DNA from 4 places in the Mesorhizobium sp. M0060 genome. Region 1 is predicted to be linked to each of the others. Evidence: predicted binding sites of a transcription regulator. Region 1 holds the regulator's gene; each other region holds the start of a gene.
What was found. The regulator PhoB, encoded in region 1, activates phosphate uptake and scavenging genes when phosphate is short. The targets are predictions, from matches to a motif close to TGTCATNNANCTGTCAT.
Positions count from the first base shown of each region.

Region 1 (3,269 bases):
ATTGCCCGCACCGTGGCAGTGAAGCCGGAAGTCATTCTGCTCGACGAACCGGCCTCGGCCCTCGACCCGCTGTCGACCGCCAAGATCGAGGAACTGATCGACGAATTGCAAGCCGACTACACGATCGTCATCGTCACTCACAACATGCAGCAGGCGGCGCGCGTGTCGCGCCAGACTGCCTTCATGTATCTGGGTGAGCTGGTCGAGTTCGACCGGACCGAGAAGATCTTCACGTCGCCCCGCGAGAAGCGCACGCAGGACTACATCACCGGCCGCTTCGGCTGAGCGGTGCCGATCACGCAGACGAGGACAATATCATGGCCGAACATACAGTCGCGTCTTTCGACGAGGATCTCGAGCAGATCAGCAAGCTGATCCGCGACATGGCCGACCTCGCCGGTTCGATGGTCGGCGGGGCGACCAAGGCCCTGTTGAATTCCGACAATGCGCTGGCGCAGCGCGTTGTTTCGGACGACGCCATCATGGATGCGCGTCAACGCGAACTGGACGACCGCGCCATCACCCTGATCGCCAAGCGCCAGCCGATGGCCCACGATCTGCGCCATGTCGTCGGGGCGATCCGCATGGCCGGCGACCTCGAACGCATCGGCGACCTTGCCAAGAATATCGCCAAGCGTGTGAGTGCGGTCGGCCTCAGCGTCACGCCGCGCGACCTATCGCATTCCATCGATGCGATGGCGCAGCTGGTGCTCATCCAGGTGCAGGGCGTCATCGAGGAGTATGCTGCCGGCGATGCGGCCGCGCTGGCCAAGCTACGCGCCGCCGACGAGCGCATCGACGTCAAATACACGTCCGTGTTCCGCGAGCTGTTGACGTACATGATGGAAGACCCGCGCAACATCACCGCTTGCACGCATCTGCTGTTCTGCGCCAAGAATCTGGAGCGGATCGGCGACCATGTCACCAACATCGCCGAAAATGCGTATTATGTGCTGACCGGCGAGCAATTGCCTGTCAATCGTCCGAAGCAGGACGAAACGACAATGTCCGCACCGGTGACATGATGGGGGTGCCCAGCCGATGATCGCACCACGCATAATGGTGGTGGAGGACGAGGAGCCGTTGGGTGTGCTGCTCCGCTACAATCTCGAATCCGAAGGCTACCAGGTCGAGGTGGTGACACGCGGCGACGAAGCCGAGATCCGTTTGCAGGAGAATGTGCCCGATCTTCTGGTGCTCGACTGGATGATACCAGCGGTTTCCGGCATCGAGCTCTGCCGACGGTTGCGGGTGCGCCCCGAAACCGAGCGGCTGCCGATCATCATGCTGACCGCGCGCGGCGAGGAGAGCGACCGGGTGCGCGGTCTTTCGACCGGCGCCGACGACTATCTGGTCAAACCGTTTTCGACACCGGAATTCATGGCCAGGGTCAAGGCGCTGCTGCGCCGCGCCAAGCCGGAAGTGCTGTCCAGCGTGCTGAAGGTCGGCGACATCGTGCTCGATCGCGAATCGCACAGGGTCTATCGCAAGAAGAGCGAAATCCGGCTCGGGCCGACCGAATTCCGGCTGCTCGAATTCATGATGCGGCATCCCGGCCGCGTCTTCTCGCGCAGCCAGTTGCTCGATAATGTCTGGGGCGAGACGATCTACATCGACGAACGCACCGTCGACGTGCATGTCGGGCGGCTGCGCAAAGCCGTCAATAACGGCCGCATGCCGGATGTCATCCGCACCATCCGCGGTGCCGGCTATGCGATCAGGGAAGATTGACCTGCCTGGTCAGGCTACGTTCTTTCTGATGCCGGGCCTCATTTGCGCGCCCGGCGCGAAAATCTCCTGGTCGACGAAGCTTAACGCCCGCATCGCGCAGCCTTCGCGGATCAGCGGCAATTCGTTCGGCTCGGTGTCGAAGGAGATCGAGCTCGAATGCTGGCCACCGGCGGTCTGGGCGATGGCCTTGCGCAAGGCCGGCTCGATCAGATCGAAGGCGGCGGCACTGACGCCGACCATCGCGACCGGTGCTGGATCGATCAGCGCGAACAACGAGCCGAGACCGAAACCCAGCGCTTCGCCGGCCCTGCGGTAGGCCTCGCGTTCCGGCCCATCCTTCTCGCGGGCCCGGGCCGCCAACGCGCGCATGTCGGCGTCGCTGACGTCGGCGACCGGTTTGCTGTCTTCGCTCATCCCCGTAGCGTTGCGCCAGATGGCGTAATTGCCTGCATAGGCCTCGATGCAGCCGCGCCGCCCGCAACGGCAGAGCGCGCCGCCTGGACGATGGATCATGTGGCCAAACTCGCCGCCCGAGGAATGCGTGCCGGTGAACAGCTCGCCCTTCAGCACCAGCCCCATGCCGATGCCGTGCGAAAGCAGGATGGCGATGAAGTCGTCGCGATAGCGATCCGGATCGCGCCAGCGCAAAGCCACCGCCATCATATTGCAATCGTTCTCCACCGTGGCCGGGATGCCGAATTCGTCTTCCAGCATGTCGGCAAAGGCGATGTCCGTCTGCGGCGTGATCGGCGACCACAGCATGGCGCGTGCAGGGGAGTCGGTAATTCCCTGAATCGCCAGGGCGATGCGGGCGACACTGCGGACGTCAAGGTCTGGATCTTCCAGCCGGCGCCGGACGATGGCCATGCATTCGCGGATCAGCTCGTCGCGCGGCATGGTCAGCGTGTCCAGCCGGCGCTGTTCCTCGACGACCACCTGTCCCGCATAGTCGATGATGGCGGCCGACAGGAAATTCAGCGACAACACCACGGTCAGCACCGCCGCCGCTTCCGGGTTGAGGGCGAGGCCGACCTGCGGACGACCGCGTTTCAACGAAACGGGCTCGTTTGCCTTGCTCTCGGCGAGGATGCCTTCCCGTATCAGGTCGGAGGAGATCGCCGATATGGTCGAATGGCTGAGGCCGGTGGTTGCAGCGATCTCCGTACGCGACGGCTGGCTGGCCCGGCGCACCGCCGAGATCACCATCGCCCGGTTGCGCCGGCGCAAATCGTCATGGCGGATTCCGACCGACATCGTTTTGCTTTCCTCCCGGTTGCCGCGGCCGCTCATGAACCGGAAGCCGTCGGTAATGTCCGACAAATAGTGTCAGATACAGGCAAATAGTGTCAGATGCCGGCGGCGCTGTCATCGTTTATTCCGACACTCGAAAAAACTCGGAGAGTCATCAAAATCCATCAGAATCGATGTTGACAGCAGCCGGAGATCGGGTCAGTATTTTTTCGAGGCTCGAAAAAATTAACGCCTCTAGCTGGTCTTTGGGCCAATTGGTCACGCCGTACGCGGCGCAGGGAGGATAT
Region 1 covers NZ_JAMYUP010000036.1:41,678-44,946, reverse strand. Annotated here, with positions in the region: gene pstB (phosphate ABC transporter ATP-binding protein PstB) at 1-285, shown strand, start outside; gene phoU (phosphate signaling complex protein PhoU) at 318-1,025, shown strand; gene phoB (phosphate regulon transcriptional regulator PhoB) at 1,042-1,731, shown strand; gene NKJ94_RS26170 (ROK family protein) at 1,741-2,985, opposite strand.

Region 2 (3,269 bases), on a different contig from region 1:
GGCGATGCCGATGGGGCTGCCCGCCTGCTTTCAGCCCATATCGTCGGCAGCCGCGACCGGCTGGTAACGTCGCTGCGCAACGACCGGCGCGGCCTGCGCGCCAGGGGATTTGCCGTCGTCGCCTGAGTCCGGATCCGCGGCCATTGATCACGAAAAAGGCAGATGAGCGAAGAAAGCTACTTTCGGTCTCGCTTCGCAAATGCTGATGGCGTAAGAGCGGCGATGGAAAACAATCGATTTGACACACCCGTGACCGTCAAGGGCGCGGCGGGAAGCAACCAGCTCTTGCGTACGGCTCGCGAGGCTTCCGACTACCTCCTCAACAATTGGCCCGGCAAGCGCAGCCCCAAGCATCGCGAAGCGCTGCAGGCCTGTCACGATGCGCTGGCCGGCGACAAGCCGGCCATGAACGCAAGACGGGCCTTCATTGCCGCCGCCCGCGAAGTGAACGTCTTCGTCAGCGACAAGGCGCCCGCCTAAGGCATAGCGGGACTTGACCGAGATCCGGCCCGCCTGGCGGGCCGGATCTCATCACTCTGCCGTTTCGGTTTTGGTTTGGGACTCGCTTTCGTCCTCGGGCGTCGACCGTTCCTTGGCCGCGACTTTGGCAGCCTGCTTTTCCGCCTTCTTGGCAGCCTTCTGCCGGTCGCGTTCCTTGCGTTCCTGACCGTAGTTCGGTGCTCGCGCCATATCGTTTCCTTTCATTGTGCTTGGCCCTTGCCTAGGAGCATTGAGCCACAAATACAACACCGCAGGGCACGATCGGCTCCATATCTCAGCGCAGTTCCGGGAGTCCGGCTTCAGCCCGTTTTTCAGGCGCCGTCCCGGTCGAGAACCAGATCGGCCGGACCGAACCGGTCCTTCGCCGTGAACTGCTGGTGCCAGTAGGGATAGAGCACGGGTGGCCTGCTGACCGCGTCGAGGCGTGTGCGCTCCTCATCGGCAAGCACCAGGCTTGCAGCAGCGATATTGTCCTTGAAATGCGCTTCGGTTCGTCCGCCGATCACCAGCGAGCTGACAGCGGGCCGGCCGAGCAGCCAGGCAAGCGCCACCTGCGCCGCCGACACGCCATGGTTGTTGCCGACGTCGATCAGCACATCGACGATCCGCCACAGCCGGTCCTCGTCGCGGATCGGCGGTTCCGACCAGCCGCTGAGCTGGCGGGCGGTCGGCTGGTCGCGGCGGTATTTGCCGGACAGCAATCCGCCGGCGAGCGGGCTCCAGACCAGCACACCGAGCCCCTGGTCGACCGAGATCGGCAACAATTCATACTCGGCTTCGCGCGCTTCCAGCGTGTAATGGATTTGCTGGGTAACGAAGCGCGGCTGGTGCTGACGGTCGGCGATGCCGAGTCCCTTCATTACTTGCCAGCCCGAATAATTGGAACAGCCGACGTAGCGAACCTTGCCCTGCGTGACCAGAGTGTCTAGCGCGGCAATGGTTTCCTCGAGTGGTGTCAGGCCATCCCACTCGTGCAGGAAATAGATGTCGATGACATCGGTTCTGAGCCGCTTCAGGCTCCTCTCGCATTCGCGGATCAGATGGTAGCGCGACAGGCCTTCATCATTAGGGCCTTTGCCGATCCGCATGCGCGCCTTGGAGGCGATCAGCACGTCGCCTTTGCGCTTGCCGCCGAGCGCCTCGCCGATGATCTCTTCCGACAGCCCGTTCGAATAGACGTTGGCGGTGTCGATGACATTGATGCCGGTGTCGATGCAAAGGTCGATCATCCGGCGCGCCTCGTCGAGATCGGTCTTGCCGACCGCCGAAAACGCGCCGCCGCCGCCGAAGGTCATGGTGCCCATGGTCAGCGTCGAGACCTTCAGCCCGGAATGGCCGAGAGTGCGGTATTCCATGTCGTATCCTCACGATTTATTGGAAAAGGCCGCGCTTCAAGCGTCAGCCCTGAATGAACCGGGCATTTGTAGGACAATTCGTGCCGCTTGTCTCCCATGCTGCAGGGGCAAGATCGATCACATCTTGCGGATTGGACGCGCAGCCGGCGCAGGGTGGGCTGCAATAAAACCGTCATTGCCGGCCTATAGTAATTTCGGTTCGGCGCTTTGTTTTCCGGCCGCCCGGCCGGGCGGCAGAGCGTCTGGCGGCTGTAAGCGGAGCGGCGCAAATGACCGAGACAAAACAGAATTCCCCGGCCAGGGACTGGCTCGAAGCGGAACTCGCCGACACGCTCGACGAAGACTATGAGCTGGAAATCTCGGAGCCGGCGCTGTCGATGGAGATCGCCAAGATCTACAAGGATGCACATCCGCCATCGATCGACCGCCTGCAATATTTTCGCGATCTCATCACGCTGCAATCCGAATTGATCAAGCTGCGGTCCTGGGTCGCCTATCACAAGAAGAAGCTCGTCGTGGTCTTCGAGGGCCGCGACTCGGCGGGCAAGGGTGGCGTCATCAAGCGCATCACCCAGCGGCTCAATCCGCGTATCTGCCGCGTCGTAGCACTTCCGGCGCCGACCGAGCGGGAGAAGTCGCAATGGTATTTCCAGCGCTACGTTCCGCATCTGCCGGCCGGCGGCGAGATCGTGCTGTTCGACCGCTCCTGGTATAACCGCTCCGGCGTCGAGCGGGTGATGGGCTTTGCCCAGCCGGATCAGGCCGAGCAGTTCTTCCGCGACGTGCCGGATTTCGAACGCATGCTGGTCCGTTCCGGTGTCACGCTGGTCAAATACTGGTTCTCCATCACCGACGAGGAGCAGCAGATGCGCTTCCTAATGCGCATCCACGACCCGATGAAGCAGTGGAAACTGTCGCCGATGGACCTGCAGTCGCGCGTGCGCTGGGAACAGTACACCAAGGCCAAGGAAGAGACATTCGCCCGCACCAACATTCCCGAAGCCCCGTGGTTCATCGTCGAGGGCAACGACAAGAAGCGGGCACGGCTGAACTGTATCGACCATCTCCTCAAGCAAATGCCCTATGAAGAGGTGCCGCACGAGGAGATCACGCTACCGGAGCGCGTCTTCAATCCCGAATACGAGCGCCAGGTGCTGCCGCGCGAGCTGTATGTGCCGGAGAAATACTGAGTAAACGAGCGAGGAAGGCGCTGCCTCAGTGGCGGCGCCCTGCAACAAGCTAGGCGCGCTTGATGATGACGTGCGTTGCATTCGACGTCGCAACCTGGTCGCTGCACCGGTAGCCGAGCTTGAGCATGTCAATGCCGGCAAAAAGGTTCTCGCCTGAGCCGAGCAGCATTGGCGATATCGCCAGATGCATGTCGTCGATGAGCTTTTCCTGGAGATATTGCCG
Region 2 covers NZ_JAMYUP010000010.1:52,491-55,759, reverse strand. Annotated here, with positions in the region: gene NKJ94_RS12455 (GntR family transcriptional regulator) at 1-126, shown strand, start outside; gene NKJ94_RS12450 (DUF982 domain-containing protein) at 223-480, shown strand; gene NKJ94_RS12445 (hypothetical protein) at 532-690, opposite strand; gene NKJ94_RS12440 (aldo/keto reductase) at 813-1,856, opposite strand; gene ppk2 (polyphosphate kinase 2) at 2,126-3,046, shown strand; gene NKJ94_RS12430 (dihydrofolate reductase family protein) at 3,096-3,269, opposite strand, start outside.
Region 2: the regulator PhoB is predicted to act here: its motif matches at 2,016-2,032, upstream of ppk2 (polyphosphate kinase 2).

Region 3 (3,269 bases), on a different contig from region 1:
CAGCGCCACCTCGCCGGTCAGCACCGGGAAGCTGTCGACGGTACCGGTCAGCTCGCCGGCGCGGATCGAAGCGTAGGCGTCGGAAATGCCGTCGGTGCCGAAGACGGCGACCTTGTCCTGCAGACCGGCCGCCTTGACCGCTTCGACGATGCCCAGCGCCATGCCGTCGTTGTTGGCATAGAAGCCGATCAGGTCGGGGTGCTGCTGCAGGATGTTGGTGGCCGCGTCGTAGGAGGTCTGGCGATCCCAGTTGCCGGGGACGCTGGCAACAACCTCGAACTTGCCGGCTTCAGTGATCGTGGTCTTGAAGCCGTCGGTGCGCTGGACGGCGGCGTAGACGCCGGCCTGGCCTTCGACGATGGCGACCTTGCCCCCATCCGGCCGGTTCTTGATGAACCATTTGGCGACGCGCACGCCATTGTCGCGCTGGACGTTGCCGACATAGTACTCGGCCTGCGGGATGACTGCGTCATTGACGTTGACCACCGGCATGTTGGCGGCCTTGGCCTGTTCCATGATCGGCTGCAAGTTGGAGTCGGTCTGCGGCGAGACGAGAAGCACGTTGTAGCCTTGCGTGACCAGGCCTTCGGCGATGGTGAGCTGGCCGAGCTGGTCGCCCTCGCTCTGCGCCGCCTGGTAGACGATGGGCACACCGATACGGTCGCCGAACGACTTGTAGCCCTCACCCAGCGAGCGCCAGTATTCGTTGGTCAGCGTCTTGGAGACCGCACCCGCCTTGGTGCCCTCGGGCAGCTTGGGGAAAGCCCCGAACTTGGCCTCGAGCTGCGACCAGTCGATGCGATCCTTCTCGGTGTCGGAATTGAGTGGCGCGAGGTCCGCGGAAAAGGCCGAGCCGATGGACAGCGCCATCAGGCCAGCGGTAGCGGTGGCAAGCAGAAATTTCATGGTCTTTCCTCCCTTGTTGAAAACGGCAATGGCGCGGGCCTCAGCTGTCCGGCCCGAGCATGGCTTCCTGGATGATGGCCTGCGACGCGACCGCGTCCTGACGGTCGACGGCGGTGGAAAGGCGGTTGTCCTTTTCCAGCCGATCGACGACGCGCAACATGCGCTTGACGGTCGCGATGTTGACTTCGCATTCGTGGACCGGATCGAGCCCGGTCATGTCGGGGAACGTGTCGAAATAGATGGCGCCGGCGTAGCCGTCGCGGCGGATCTGCCTGAGCAGCTCGATCGTCTGAACCGTATGCACCGCGCCGACCATCAAGCCGTCGTCGCGCTTGGCGTAGCCATCGTTGAGGTGCACGCCGAGCAGGTTGCTGTGCCGTGCCACGAGTGCGGCGGCGAAAGCCGGCTGCTCGTCGGCATAGAGCACATGGGCGAAATCGAGCGTCACGCCGAGATTGGGCAGGCCGATCTCGCGGATCGCCAGCAATGTCGTCGCCGCATCGGGCATCAGGCTGTAGGAGCGCGGCTCGTTGGGTTTGTATTCAAGGCTGATCCGGCAGTCCGGATCATGCGTCGCAACTTCACGAATACCATCGATTTCGTGTTGCCAGAGCGCTGCGTAGTCAGCCTGGAAGGCATAGTCGAAGCCATCCTGCCCGAGCCACAAGGTCATCAGGCTGGCGCCGGCCTCGCGCGCGGCGTCGATGCCGGCCTTGGTCAGGTCGATGGCCTCGCGGCGAACGGAAGGATCCGGGTTAGTGAAGGCGCCGAGCTTGAAGGCCGGATTAGAGTAGTAGCGCATGGCGAAACCATTGATGGAAAGCCCGAGATCGCCAAGTTTCCGCGCCATTTCCGCAGGCTTTTCATCGACATGGTCGGGAAAGTTGAGGTCGAGATCGGTCAACTCTGCAACCTTCGCTGCACGCGCCGCCATCTGCAGCATGGACGGTTTGCCGACAAGATCAGGCCACTCGGCCTGCGGCCGCGAGGCAAAGGAATTGAGGCGGGTGGCGAAACGATAGACTGTCATCGGTGACCTTTCATTGTCATAACTTCACATAAGAATGATTATTTGTAAAGTTGTTAATTGCCCTCTCGGCGGCGACGAGTTCGCCAGACCCAGGCCAGTTGCAACCGCATGGGGACAAGCAAGCGCGGCACTGTCACGCAAATATCATGTTCGCGTCCTAGATCGCTTCTCCGAAGGCTTTCGCGGCATCGTCGATGCGGCGCGGCGCTTTTTCAGGTCCGGCACCTTTGTTACCAAAGAGGATATCCATGAAAAACCCGCACCGAACCGCGTCCCTCGCCGTCGCGCTGGCGATGTTCACCGCCTCGACTCCGGCCTTGGCCGACAACTCCGCGACCGTCGGTGGCGTCAGCTTCGTCAACAAGGGGCTGGTCGGCGTCGGCCGTATCCCGGCCAGCCAGAAGGACAAGTTCGGCGAGACGTTTGGCTCCGGCTCCGGCATGGCGATCGACGCTGCCGGCTGGACGCATGGCGCGGACGGCTACAAGGGGTCGCTATGGCTGTTGCCGGATCGCGGCTACAATGTCGTCGGCACCACCGATTACCGGCCGCGCCTCAACACGATTGCCATCGAGTTCGCCCCGATCGCGCCGGGTGCAGTACCAGCCGCCGGCCAGGAACAGTCGGGCGTCAAGGCGACGCTTGCCGACACCATGCTTTTGACCGACGACAAGGGCGCCGATGCGACCGGCCTCGATCCGCTCAACGGCGTGCGTGCGGCGACCGACGACATGCCGATCCTGCCCGAAGCCAACGGCAAGCTCGCGCTCGACGACGAGGCGATCGTGCGGCTGTCCGACGGCACCATGTTCATCTCGGACGAATACGGCCCGAACATCTACCGCTTCTCCGCCGACGGCCATCTGATGTCGGCAACGCGGCCGCCGGCAGCCCTTGTCCCGATGCGTCATGGAACGCCGAATTTCGCGTCCGACAATCCTGGGCCTGGTGCGGCGGAGCCCGATCCGAAGGATCCCGAGACCGGGCGCCAGAACAACCAGGGCCTCGAAGGCATGGCGCTGACGCCGGATGGCAAGTTCCTGATCGCCGTGTTGCAATCGGCCCCGCGGCAGGATGGTGGCGATTCCGCCTCGACGCGCCAGAACACGCGCGCGCTGGTCTACGATGCCTCGGATCCCGCCCAGCTCAAGCTCGCGCATGAATATATCGTGCCGCTGCCGGTGTTCACCGATGCCAAGGGCAAGACCAAGATTGCCGCGCAGAGCGAGATCGTGGCGCTGTCGGACAAGACCTTTCTGATGCTGGCGCGCGACAGCGGCAACGGCCAGGGGCTGAAGGGCGACACTTCGCTCCATCGCGAGATCAGCATCGT
Region 3 covers NZ_JAMYUP010000006.1:84,292-87,560, reverse strand. Annotated here, with positions in the region: gene NKJ94_RS08715 (sugar ABC transporter substrate-binding protein) at 1-906, opposite strand, end outside; gene NKJ94_RS08710 (TIM barrel protein) at 947-1,936, opposite strand; gene NKJ94_RS08705 (esterase-like activity of phytase family protein) at 2,185-3,269, shown strand, end outside.
Region 3: the regulator PhoB is predicted to act here: its motif matches at 2,068-2,084, upstream of NKJ94_RS08705 (esterase-like activity of phytase family protein).

Region 4 (3,269 bases), on a different contig from region 1:
TAATGCGCGGCTGTGTAATGCACGTCTGCGGTGAGCCAGACGGTATTACTGATGCCCGCGTTCTTTATATAGCGAAGGAGGTCGGCAATTTCCAGCTCGCGCCCCTTGGCCAGCCCATTGTCGCCATTGCTGACTGCCTCAGCCCCGACCTTCTTGGTGCCGTCGTTCCAGACGACGAGGCCGAGCGGCATGTCGGCGGCGATGATTTTCCAGGTTGCCTTGGAATTCGCCAGTCCGCGCTTCAGCCATTTCGTCTGCTGTTCGCCAAGGATGCGCGATTGCGGCGTCATCGTCTCCTGCATATTCGGACCATTGGGACCGCGATAGGAACGCATGTCGAGAAAGAACACGTCGAGCAGCGGCCCATAGGCGATCTTGCGATAGACGCGGCCGGGCTCCGACGGCTCGTAGCGGATCGTCGTCATTTCGTGGAAGGCGCGTGCAGCGCGTGCCGCCAGCACATGGATGGATTTTTCGGTGTAGCGGTCGTCGGCGGTCAGATCCTTCGAATCCGACCAGTTGTTCAGCACCTCATGATCGTCCCACTGGTAGAACGTCGGGCAGATGGCGTTCAGTGCGAGCACGTTCCTGTCCATCAAATTGTATTTCCACTGACCCCGGTATTCGTCCAGCGTCTCGGCAACCTTGCGCTTTTCATCGATGAGCACGGTGTTCTTCCACTTGCCGCCGCCGGGCAGGTCAACCTCGTCCTTCATCGCGCCGTCTGCATAGATCGTGTCGCCCGAATGCAGGAAGAAGTCGGGCGTATGCTTCCCGATCGTGGCATAGGTCTTCATGCCGGTGTCGTCGATGCCCCAGCCCTGGCCGGCGGTGTCGCCCGACCAGGCGAAACGAATGTCGCGCTTCGAGGCAGGTGCTGTGCGGAAACGGCCGACGATCGGCTCTGAAACGGCGTTGATGTCGGCAAGATCGGCCGCGACCATACGGTAGAAGATGTCCTGGTCGGAGGCGAGATCGGTAAGCAGCCGCTTCACCGTATAGTCGCTGGCCGGCGACGTATCGAGCGGCGCCAGGCGGACGGCATTGGCGAAGTTCTCCGTCGACGACACTTCGAACATGACGCGCGACGGCCGGTCCGTACGCGTCCAGACCATGCCGCTGGTGGCGTCGACGTCGCCGGACTGGATGCCATGGGTGAAGGCCGGGCGCTGATTGGCGCGCGAATAATAAGGAAGGGCGAGGCCCGACGCGCCGACCAGGCCAATGGCGCTGGCCGACGTGACGAAAGCGCGCCGCGTCATCGAAATCTTGTTCATGGCTGTCTCCTGGATGGCGTTGAATGTCGCCGCCAAGGTCCAGCCTCAATGTTTCATGCACATTTCGAAACGATGAAGGTTTCGTTACAACCAACAACGGGCGAACTGCCGATCGCCCTCCTTGTGGGGGAGATCGGCAGTTTAGCCCGACGGCACCTCTCCTGCGACGAATGCGCTTATGCCGCCTGTGGTTCCGGGTCGAACGCCGGGCGGCTGGTGTTGATCAGCAGCGAGATGCAGGCGGCGGCTATTGCAGTCATGCCGGCGATCAGGAAGGCAAGCTCGTAATTGCCTTGCAGCTCGCGCATGGTGCCGCCGAAAAAGGCGGCCGTTGCGGCGCCAACCTGATGGCCGGCGACGATCCAGCCGAAGACGATCGGCCCGCTGCGGTCGCCGAACGCCTCGTTGGAGAGCCTGAGCGTCGGCGGCACCGTGGCGATCCAGTCCAGTCCGTAAAACACCGCGAAGATGATCAGGCTGGTCGCCGAGAAGCCGGAATAGGGCAGATAGATCAGCGACAGGCCGCGAATGCCATAATAGACGCCGAGCAGCTTGCGCGGGTCGAAACGGTCGGTGAGCCAGCCCGACAGTGTCGTGCCGATAAGGTCGAAGATGCCCATCATCGACAGCAGGCCTGCGGCCTGCACTTCGCCGATGCCCATGTCGCCGCAAAAGGCGATCAGATGCGTGCCGACCAACCCGTTGGTGGTGAAACCGCAAACGAAGAAGGTGGCGAACAGGTACCAGAACACGCGCGTGCCGGCGGCGCGGCGCAGCGTGCTCAGCGTCTGGGTGAGGAAATTGCCTTGCGAGGCTGGCGGCACCGGCGGCACGTCGTCGGCCTCGGCACCGTAACGCACCATGCCGATCGAGGCCGGGCGCTCCGGCACCAGCATATAAACCAGCGGCACCAAGGCGGCGGTGGCCACGGCAATGGCAATGGCGACCGGCTTCCAGCCGCCCGACTGGGCAAGCGAGGCGAGTAGCGGCAGGAAGACCAGCAGCCCGGTGGCGCTCGACGCCGACATCAGTCCCATCACCAGGCCGCGATTGGTCTTGAACCAGCGGTTGACGATGGTTGCGCCGAGCACGGTAGCGACGGCGCCCGAGCTGATGCCGGAAAACACGCCCCAGGTGAGGAGCAGATGCCACGGCTTGGTCATCAGCAGGCTGAGCGCGGTCGATCCCGACATCAAAAGCAGCGCGGCAAGCAAGGTGCGGCGAAGCCCGATCCGCTCCATCAGCGCCGCGGCAAACGGCCCGGTCAGGCCATAGAGGAAGATGCCGGTGGCCGCGGCCAGCGAGACGACGTCGCGCCGCCAGCCGAAACTGTTCTCCAGCGGCAGCATCATGACCGCCGGCGCCGAACGCAGGCCGGCTGCGATCAGCAGGCAGAGGAAGATGACGGCGACCACGACGAAAGCGTAGCGCTGGCCAAACGGACGGGATTGAGCTATCATGTTACTGACCGGTACGTTGCAGGAGCGCGAAACATACGTACCGACCGGTAACATTGTCAACCAGCTAATCGGCACACCAGACATGAAAAGCATTGAACCAACGATCAAAACGAATGACGCACCGCCGCCTCGCGCCGCCGAAAGGATTCTCCAGGTGGCGCGCGACCTGTTTTACCGGCAAGGTATCAGGGCGATCGGCGTCGACGAGATCGTGCGGCGTGCCGGCGTCACCAAGCCCAGCCTCTACCGCAGCTTTCCGTCCAAAGATGAGTTGGCCGCATCCTATCTCCGGCACTATGACCTCGAATTTTGGGAGCGCTTCGACGAGGCGGTGAATGCCCATCCCGGCGATCCGCGCGCGCAGATCGTCGCTTTCCTGACGCGTGTCGGCAAGCGTACGCAAAGGCCCGACTATCGCGGCTGCGGCATGACCAATGCCGCGGTCGAATATCCCGAACACGGCCATCCGGCCCGCGTGGTGAGCGAGGCCAACAAGCAGGAATTGCGCCGCCGCCTGCGTGCCATGGCGGCA
Region 4 covers NZ_JAMYUP010000002.1:241,346-244,614, forward strand. Annotated here, with positions in the region: gene NKJ94_RS03455 (alkaline phosphatase D family protein) at 1-1,277, opposite strand, end outside; gene NKJ94_RS03460 (MFS transporter) at 1,454-2,737, opposite strand; gene NKJ94_RS03465 (TetR/AcrR family transcriptional regulator) at 2,820-3,269, shown strand, end outside.
Region 4: the regulator PhoB is predicted to act here: its motif matches at 1,350-1,366, upstream of NKJ94_RS03455 (alkaline phosphatase D family protein).